2 regions of the Arthrobacter sp. lap29 genome follow, and region 2 is predicted to be linked to the other one. Evidence: riboswitches for the same ligand, from Rfam matches in the RefSeq annotation. Region 2 holds a riboswitch; the other holds the start of a gene.

Region 1 (4,395 bases), on a different contig from region 2:
AGCAAGACTCACAAAGGTCCATTTCACCTCGTCAGATCCCAGCTCCATGGCGATTACTTCCCGGATTGAGCTGGCCGTACCTTCGACGTCGTCCGGTTCATCTACCCCATCCGGATCGATCGGCGCCGATCTACTACCTGTTCCGTCATTGTCCTGGACCAAATACCGGGTGACATCCACGTAAGCAAACACGAGTTCTACGCCTAGACTGTACGCCAGATCCGCAGCTTGCCGGATCACGATCAGTGGCTGCCCTGGCACCACACCCACGAGAATGGGCCCCTTCAACGCAGTTCTGGACGCAGCCGCTGCCAATTCTTCAACCTTCTTTTGGTGATCACGCATCTCGAGTCCTTCCACTTTCCGTCAGGACGAGCCCGTAGGGCATCGTAGGGCTTGCATCAGCGATTTCCAGGAGCCGGTTGTATTTGGCTACTCGCTCCCCCCGGGCCGGCGCCCCGGATTTGAGTTGTCCACAGCCGGCGCCTACGGCCAGATCTGCCACAAAGGTATCCTCTGTCTCCCCGGACCGGTGTGAAACCATGGCGGAAAAGCCGCCCCGATCGGCAACGCTGAGCGTGTCAAGGGTTTCGGTCACGGTGCCGATTTGGTTGGGTTTGATTAAGACGGCGTTAGCTGCGACGGTGCTGATACCCTCGCGGACCCTGTCAGGATTGGTGACGAACAGGTCATCTCCAACAACTTGCACCCGCTGCCCCAGAGCCGCGGTTAGTTCCGGCCACCCGTGTGGATCATCCTCAGCAAGCGGGTCTTCTAGGCTGCGAATAGGGTAGTCCGTGATCAGCTTCTGGTAGTACCCAGTCATTTGTGTAGGTGTGAAGCTGCGCCCGTTGAACGCGTACGTGCCGTCATGGTAGAAGTAGTTTGCAGCCGGATCCAGGGCGATTGAGACACCCTCGAGACCCAGAGTGTAGCCTGCATCGACTATGGCGGCCGTGATCAAATCCAGGGCTTCTTCAGGCCGCGATATTTCAGGGGCATAACCACCCTCATCCCCCAGCCCCGTGGAGAGGCCCTTGCGCCGCAGTGTTGCACTTAGTGCATGGTAGATTTCCGTGCCCCACCGGATACCCTCAGCCAACGTGGGGGCACCGGTGGGGGCGATCATGAATTCTTGGAAAGCCAGCGGGTTGGCGGCATGGGCTCCCCCGTTGAGGACGTTAAAATGAGGGACAGGGAGGCGTTCCGCCTTTCCCAAAGTGTGTGCAATCCATGCGTGCAGTGGATGGCGGGAGTGAGCTGCAAAGGCCCGTGCGCTGGCCATGGAGACCGCAACCACGGCGTTAGCTCCTAACCGGGACTTCTCCGCCGTCCCATCCAAATCGCACAGAGCCTCATCCATACCCCGTTGGGCACTCCAGGACTGGGAAAGCAACAGCTGGCGAATCTCAGCATTGATACCGTCCACGGCTTTACTAACCCCGCGCCCGGAGTAGGCTTGGCCGCCGTCGCGCAGTTCCAGAGCCTCATGGGCGCCGGTGGATGCCCCGGAAGGTGCCGAGGCCGTGGCAATGGTTCCATCCTTAGATGTGAGGGTGACGCGCAGTGTTGGGTAGCCGCGTGAATCGAGGATCTGCAGTGCGTGGACGTCGGTGAAAGATAACTCAGTCATGGTGATTACTCCCGTGCGCGGTGGGGGTTGGCAAGGATTGTAAGAATCCTGTTTTCACGTGCCTCCGTCCATGGCCAGTACGCTCGCTGCGTGGGCTGCTGCGCCGGGGTTAAGATAAATCCCACCCCGAGGGCATGGCACGCAACCGGGCTGAAAGCTGTAGTGCAAGGGTTGCCCTGTAGGTAGATTTAGCCGCTCAACTTCATCCTCACTCAGGGAATCGATGAGCATGCACAGGGCGCGCAGTGAATTGCCGTGCCCAATCACCAAAACGTTGGAACCGGACACCAACGCAGGCCTCAGGATTTTGCTCCAGAGGCCCCGGACGCGTGTGACCACAGCATCTAGGGACTCTGTTTTCAAAATGGTGCTTGCTGGCATAGTAGCCAATGCCGGGCTGGCCCTGATGGACTCTAGTTGCCAGCCCGTCATGGGCGGAGGCGCCTGATGCATTGACCTGCGCCACTGGTGGAGGACCTCGGGGCCGAACTTACGCAGTAATTCTGTTCTGCTCCGCCCGGTCAAGGATCCGTAGTTACGTTCGTTGAGCTCCCACGCCCTCAACACAGGCACGGTGCCTGCCGTGAGCAGAGCGTTAACAAGATTGGCACTCTCCACAGCACGGCTCATGGTGGAAGAGAAAATTATTTGAGGGATAAATCCTAAGTCGGTGAGGGTTTCCCCAGCATGGCGGACTTCCTCACGGCCACGCGGTGTCAATACGGGATCAAGTAGGCCCGTAAAGCGACCCTGTGCATTGAGGGTGCTTTCTCCATGACGAAGAATAACAAGGGTGCCGACATTGGGCATAGCCCACCTACCTTTATCTAAGGTAGGAACCATCAGCCAGACGGCGGTTCGAGCTGCAGCTGCGCTCCGGCGGGATCCATCACCACTTTAGACTCTACCTTTTTTGCCGCAACTAACGCCAGCCTCCGCGTTGGTCCAGCAGAGATGCCCGCGGAGCTGCTACAGAAAGTCAGAGTGGAGCCGGTATTCTGGGTCCATGACTTTCAACGAAGGTGCGCGGCTAGACCCCTCGCAAGGTGAAGATAGGCGCGGCCGCGGCAGCACCGCAGGTAAGGGCCGAGGCGCAAAGGTGGGCTTGGGTCTAGGCGGTGGCATTGTGGTGTTGATCGGTGCGCTGCTGGGAATAAACCCTGATCTGCTCACGGCGTTGATAGGTGATACAGGCAACCAGCCAGCCATCGAAGCGTCCAATGGGTCCGCATTGGAGAGTTGCCGAACAGGTCAGGACGCCAATGAGCGCCTTGACTGCAGGATTCTTGGCACAGCCAATTCGCTCAATAGCTTCTGGCCCGGTTACCTGGACCAGTATGGGGTGGGCTATTCCCTTCCCAAGACAGTGATCTTCAGCGGAAGCGTCAGCACTGCGTGCGGCGCGGCCAGCTCAGCCGTGGGTCCGTTCTACTGCCCCGGCGACAACAACGCCTACTTTGACCCGGACTTCTTTGCCCAGTTGGAAACCCAATTCGGCTCCTCGGGCGGGCCGCTTGCTCAGGAGTATGTGGTTGCCCACGAATTTGGTCACCACATACAGAACCTGACAGGCACCATTGGCAAGGCCCAACAGGGCCCCAAGGGCTCACAATCCGCAGCAGTCCGCACCGAACTGCAAGCAGATTGCTACGCCGGCATCTGGATGCGTTATGCCTCATCCCAACCCGCCCCTGGCAGCAACCAACCCTTCTTGAAGCCGCTGACTCAAAACGATCTCAACGATGCTCTTTCGGCAGCGTCCTCTGTTGGGGATGACCGGATTCAGAAGGCCGCCACCGGGCGAACCAATCCGGAATCATGGACCCACGGCTCCAGCGAGCAGCGCCAAAAGTGGCTGTACAAGGGCTACCAAAGTACCGATATGGCAGCCTGCGATACGTTCTCAGTGCCGAAGGTATAGCCGCATTAACTGCAGACGCGCGCTACGATTCCCGGAGCGGGGATGGATTTCAAAGGTCGCTTAGCGACCGAAGAAATCTTACTGCCCGCGAGGGAACTGTAGCGCGCGTCTTATGTGGTGACTAGATGTTGAAGCCCAGGGCACGCATCTGGTCGCGACCGTCGTCTGTGATCCGTTCCGGACCCCACGGCGGCATCCACACCCAGTTGATGCGCCATTCGTCAACGATGGGGCTGAGGGAGTTCTCCACCTGCTCCTCGATGACGTCCTGCAAGGGGCACGCCGCCGTGGTGAGCGTCATGTCCAACAGCACGGCACCATCGTCGCCGTAACGCAGGCCATAGAGCAGGCCCAGATCCACAATATTGACACCCAGTTCGGGGTCAATAACGTCCATGAGCGCCTCCTCGATGTCCTCGAGAGCGGTTTGGCCAGCAACCGGGGCTGCGCTTGTTTCGCTGATGTCAGTCATGATTCCATCCTAACGGTCGGTGGAGTAGCCGGCGATTAAGCCGAAGCCGTCTCTGCAACCTGGTAGCGGTCGTAGCCTTCTTCTTCCAAGCGGTCGGCAAGCTCGGGGCCGCCCTGCTCGGCGATGGCACCGTCAACGAAAACGTGAACGAAGTCCGGCTTGATGTAGCGCAGGATCCGGGTGTAGTGAGTGATGAGCACAGTGCCCAAACCGCCGGTTTCGATGGAGCGGTTGACACCCTCGGAGACAATCTTCAGCGCATCAACGTCAAGGCCTGAGTCGGTCTCATCAAGGATTGCGAACTTGGGGTGCAAGAGTTCGAGCTGGAGAATTTCGTGACGCTTCTTCTCGCCACCGGAGAAGCCTTCA
Region 2 (4,395 bases):
ATCATGGCCCGCGTTGGTCCAGAGCCTTGGGGCCCGCGTGCCGATTGTGGGTGATGATCTCTTCGTCACCCAAGCAGCCCGTGTCCGCGACGGCATTGCGGTAGGGTCCGCCACGGCGGTACTGATCAAGCCCAACCAGGTGGGCACAGTCACCGAAACCCTCGAAACAATGACGGTTGCAAAAGCCGGTGGATTCACCGCAATGGTCTCCCACCGCTCTGGGGAAACCCTCGACAGCTTCGTCGCCGACCTTACCGTGGGTTCCGGCTGCGGCCAGCTCAAGTCAGGGCCCCAGCTCGAGGTGAAAGACTCGCCAAATACAATAGATTGTTGGAAATTGCAGAAGCCAACCCGTCGTTGGCTTTTGGCCTGGCGCCCGTGCCAAGCCGTAGCTGAGTGGCTCAGACAGCGCCAGCGTGCGTGTCGTAGTAGCCGCCCGCCGTCACGAGATCTGGCTTTCGGCCTGCTGCTCCCGTGAGGGGCGCAGCAGACCGGAAGCGGCGATCGAGGCGGCCATCCAAGCAGCCGCATAAGTGAAGGCTACAGCCGGGGAAAAAAGGGCCCACAGAATGCCGGCAGTCATTGTTGCGCCCAGATCGCCAAATGATTGCACCAGGCCCAACAGGCCGTAACCATTGCCGCGGAGCCTCTCTGGTAGCGCTAGTGCAACAGCAGTGGACTCCGCTGTTTCGGCAAAGCCGATGCCCACCCCGGCCAGCAGGAACCCGGTCAGAATCAGTGCCGATGACGAGGTGCTGAAAGCGAACAGTAGGTAGGCGCCCACATACACTGCACTGCCAGCAGCGAACACGGGACCCGCACCGATCTTGTCCACTAGCGGACCAGCTACGAGTGAAGCAGCAGTGGCTGCCGCATTATGGGCGGCGTAAAAGAAAATGGCCAGTGCTGCGGCCGCAGTCGCAGTTCGTCCGCCGCTGCTGAGCACTTCCGTGGCACGCAGAATCAGAAGCGTTGTGGCCAGGTTCCCAAGCTCGAAAAAAGCAACCGGCACTAGTGCACGGGCCGCACCACTGCGGCGAAGTTCTCCAAGGTTGAAGCTTAGCCGGGTCCTGTTGGCTGGTGCCGACAGCATGGTCCGGGCCTGGCGTGCGGCGATGGATATGGCAACGGCAGCTAACACGCCAGGGATGATAGAGAAAAAAATTGCTTGGCGGATGCCGATCACACCCACGAGGAGCCCCGCCACGAGCGGACCGGCAATGGCGCCGGCATTGTCCCCAGCCCGTTCAATGCCAGCTGCCCGCCCATAGGCGGCGCGCGGCGCCAAGGAAACCAACATAGTGTCTCTGGCGGGGGACCGAACGCCACGCGCGGACCAGGCAAGGGCACGCAATGCAGCCACCTGCCACACCATGGTGCAGAGGCCGATCGCCGCCGTGGCCACGGCTGTCAGCAAGTACCCGGCTGAGGCCACTTTGGACCGGCGCGAGGGTTCATTGGCCAATGGGCCACCAGCCAATTTACTCAGTCCAAGCAATGCATCGGATGCTCCTTCAATGGCGCCCAAGGCAGCCGGTCCGGCATGCAGCGTGGAGGTCAAAAAAGATGGGAGTAACGAGGTGACGAGTTCATGCCCGGAATCACTGAGAAATGATGTGCCACCAATGGCAAGAATGCCCCTGCTGAGCCACTTTTTCGGGGCTGTGGGGGATGACAGGCTGGGTTCCATGCTGGGAGATGGGTGATCATCACCTCGCCCATCGATTGAAGCATCCCCATTCATGGCAGCATCCCCACCCTTGTTCTCATCCACCGCCAGTGCCGGATTTGTTAGTGCCACATTCCATGATTTCTTTTCCTCTGACGGCAGTGGTGTGAACAACTACTTGTCATGATCCGCGCCCCCGGAGCAGTAGACAAGATGCCGACTAAGGAAGACTTTTTCTCACGTGCAGACGCCTGCTGCGATAAAATAGGAATTACCGGCGATGGACCCCGCCCGAACCACAACTCGGTTCGAACCGCCTCTTGGCTCATGGTTCCTGTCTCAACTGCAGGATAGAGGCACGGTCATGTTCACGGATGAAGGAATCTTGGGGACGAGGAAACCAGCCCCAGAGAACTTAGCAACACTCGTGGGAAGAGAGCCGAAACCTGAAGGTTTTGTCAGCATTCTTTTCCCCACAGGCAGCCCAAGGGAGCTCGTAGAAGGAGAGGCAACGAGATTTCTGGTTGACCTACAAATCAACCAGATCATCGCGGCGGCTGTGGCAGGACGGGAGCAATACCAGCTCAAGCCGTATTTCTACCTGCCGCTGCAGGACCTGGATGTGATCAGCTACAGACACGAAGTCTTCAATGACCTCGCCGAGGCAAAACTGCGCAGGGTTGTGGATGGCTTTGCCCGGGCAATGCTCGAGATGCGCCGGGACCGCGCATTGGCAGACGGATTTCGGGACGAGCGCCAACGTCAGGCCATGCTGGTTGGCGCCGCGAGTATTTATTGTGCAGCCGTGACGGGGCTGAATGAGACCTTGGCTGATGCAGCCCCGTCTTCCCGGGGTCTGCGGGCGTTCGGGACCTATCTTGCCGGATATGTGAAGTCTTCCGGTTTCCTAGCAGTAGTCAGCGATGCCGCGCAGGTACAGGAAGCCTTGGCTAAAGTCCGCTACTGCGTAGGCATCAAAGGAAACCGTGTCACCGTCACACGCGAGGAAGATAGCGCCGATTACACTGCCGAGGTGCGCCAGACGTTTGAGAGATTCAGCCAAGGACAGGTCAAAGATTACCGCAGGCAAAACGGTAAGACCATCGTGGACATGAACCACGTTGAGAGGTGGATTCTGGACGGGGTGGTGCAGCTTTTCCCTGGTGAATTCTTGGCCCTTCAGAGCTTTGAATTAATCTATGCCGAGTTTGGAAATGAACTGGTGGCGGCCTTTGACAGAGAAATCCAGTTTTATCTTGCCTATCTTGATTTGGTGGCCAAGCCTACTGCGAAGGGGCTTTCCTTTTGTATGCCGGCGGTGAGCCATAACAAGGAAGTCCACGCAAAGGAAACATTCGATCTAGCACTGGCAATACAAATCGTTGCCCGGGCACGGTCGGTGGTCACCAATGACATAGATCTGGGCGGAATTGAACGCATTCTTGTTGTCTCCGGACCAAACCAAGGAGGCAAAACTACGTTTGCACGAACCTTCGGCCAACTGCATTATCTGGCAGCCCTTGGCCTGCCAGTGCCAGGAAAACAGGAGAGGCTGACCCTTCCCGATGCGATCTTCACGCACTTTGAATTGGGTGAGAACACCAAGGACCTGCAGGGGAAATTGATGGATGATCTGGTCCGGATCCATGACATCTTGGATGCGGCAACTCCGCGAAGCCTTCTAATTCTCAACGAGATATTCACCTCCACCACCTTGGGTGACACCATCGACTTAGGCACCAGAATATTTGCGCAGATACAAAGTACCGACCTTGTCTGCGTATGCGTCACCTTCGTGGAGGAACTTTCGCGCTTGGGCCCAACACTGGTCAGCATGGTCAGCACCGCTGAAGCCGAAAATCCCGCACAGCGCACCTTCAAGGTCGTCCGTCAACGAGCTGACGGTTCGGCCTATGCCATGGTGTTGGCACAGAAGTACGGCCTGGACTACGGATCCCTGAAAGGGCGGATCAACTCATGAAAACTTTTCTGCTGTTCAAGGCTCGGGACTTTCATCCGGATGCGCGGTGGAGCGCCAATGATTCGGCAAATTCGGACTTTGTTCGCGAACTGTACGTGCTGGCGAGAGAAACCATTGAGGGGGAACAAAAGATATACCGCAGTATCTTCAGTCGTTCTCCGTCAGCACTTCTGAACCAGTCAATACAGTCCCTGGAAATGTTGGTCGGCGTCCTTGGACGGCTCAAAACCATGTGCAGTGAAACCCAGGACGGGTTTCATTCGCAAGGTTTTACCCGATTCTTGGGCATGGTGTTGGCGGAACTTGATGAAAACTACCTTGCAGAGATCAACGAACACTTACGGCATTTGCGGTTCAAAAATGGGACGTTGCTGGCAGCTGGCTTGGGACGGGCAAACAAGGGCCACGACTACACACTCTCAAATCCGGGCCCGGACACCCGGAATTGGTTGGCGCGAATGTCCGGCAAGAGGCCGCAGAGTTTTTCTTTTCACATCAACGATCGTGATGAAGAGGGGTTTCGGGCATTGGGCGAGCTGGCAGATCAGGGAATCGATTTGGCAGCTGATGTCTTGGCACAATCGGATGATCACATCATGAATTTCATCAAAATGATGCGCCAGGAACTGGCCTTCTTTGTGGGGTGCATCAATCTCGAAGCAGCGTTTTTAGATGCAGATGCCCCGCTTTGTTTCCCCAAAGCGGAGACATCCCCCGCGATGGCACTCTCTGCGGTGGACTTGCG

The links. A riboswitch is a leader RNA that binds a small molecule or an ion and turns the genes downstream of it on or off. The one in region 2 is predicted to bind fluoride.
Region 1: another riboswitch for fluoride. It lies ahead of RY113_RS05360 (2,3-diphosphoglycerate-dependent phosphoglycerate mutase); the one in region 2 lies ahead of RY113_RS09105 (MutS-related protein).

Annotation. Positions count from the first base shown of each region.
Region 1 covers NZ_JAUCEK010000002.1:495,812-500,206, reverse strand. Annotated here, with positions in the region: gene RY113_RS05370 (universal stress protein) at 1-345, opposite strand, end outside; gene eno (phosphopyruvate hydratase) at 338-1,633, opposite strand; gene RY113_RS05360 (2,3-diphosphoglycerate-dependent phosphoglycerate mutase) at 1,688-2,443, opposite strand; fluoride riboswitch at 2,460-2,536, opposite strand; gene RY113_RS05355 (neutral zinc metallopeptidase) at 2,640-3,554, shown strand; gene RY113_RS05350 (metal-sulfur cluster assembly factor) at 3,676-4,026, opposite strand; gene sufC (Fe-S cluster assembly ATPase SufC) at 4,062-4,395, opposite strand, start outside.
Region 2 covers NZ_JAUCEK010000004.1:329,418-333,812, reverse strand. Annotated here, with positions in the region: partial or broken gene RY113_RS09115 (enolase C-terminal domain-like protein) at 1-478, shown strand, start outside; gene RY113_RS09110 (MFS transporter) at 443-1,801, opposite strand; fluoride riboswitch at 1,937-2,013, shown strand; gene RY113_RS09105 (MutS-related protein) at 2,034-3,650, shown strand; gene RY113_RS09100 (MutS-related protein) at 3,647-4,395, shown strand, end outside.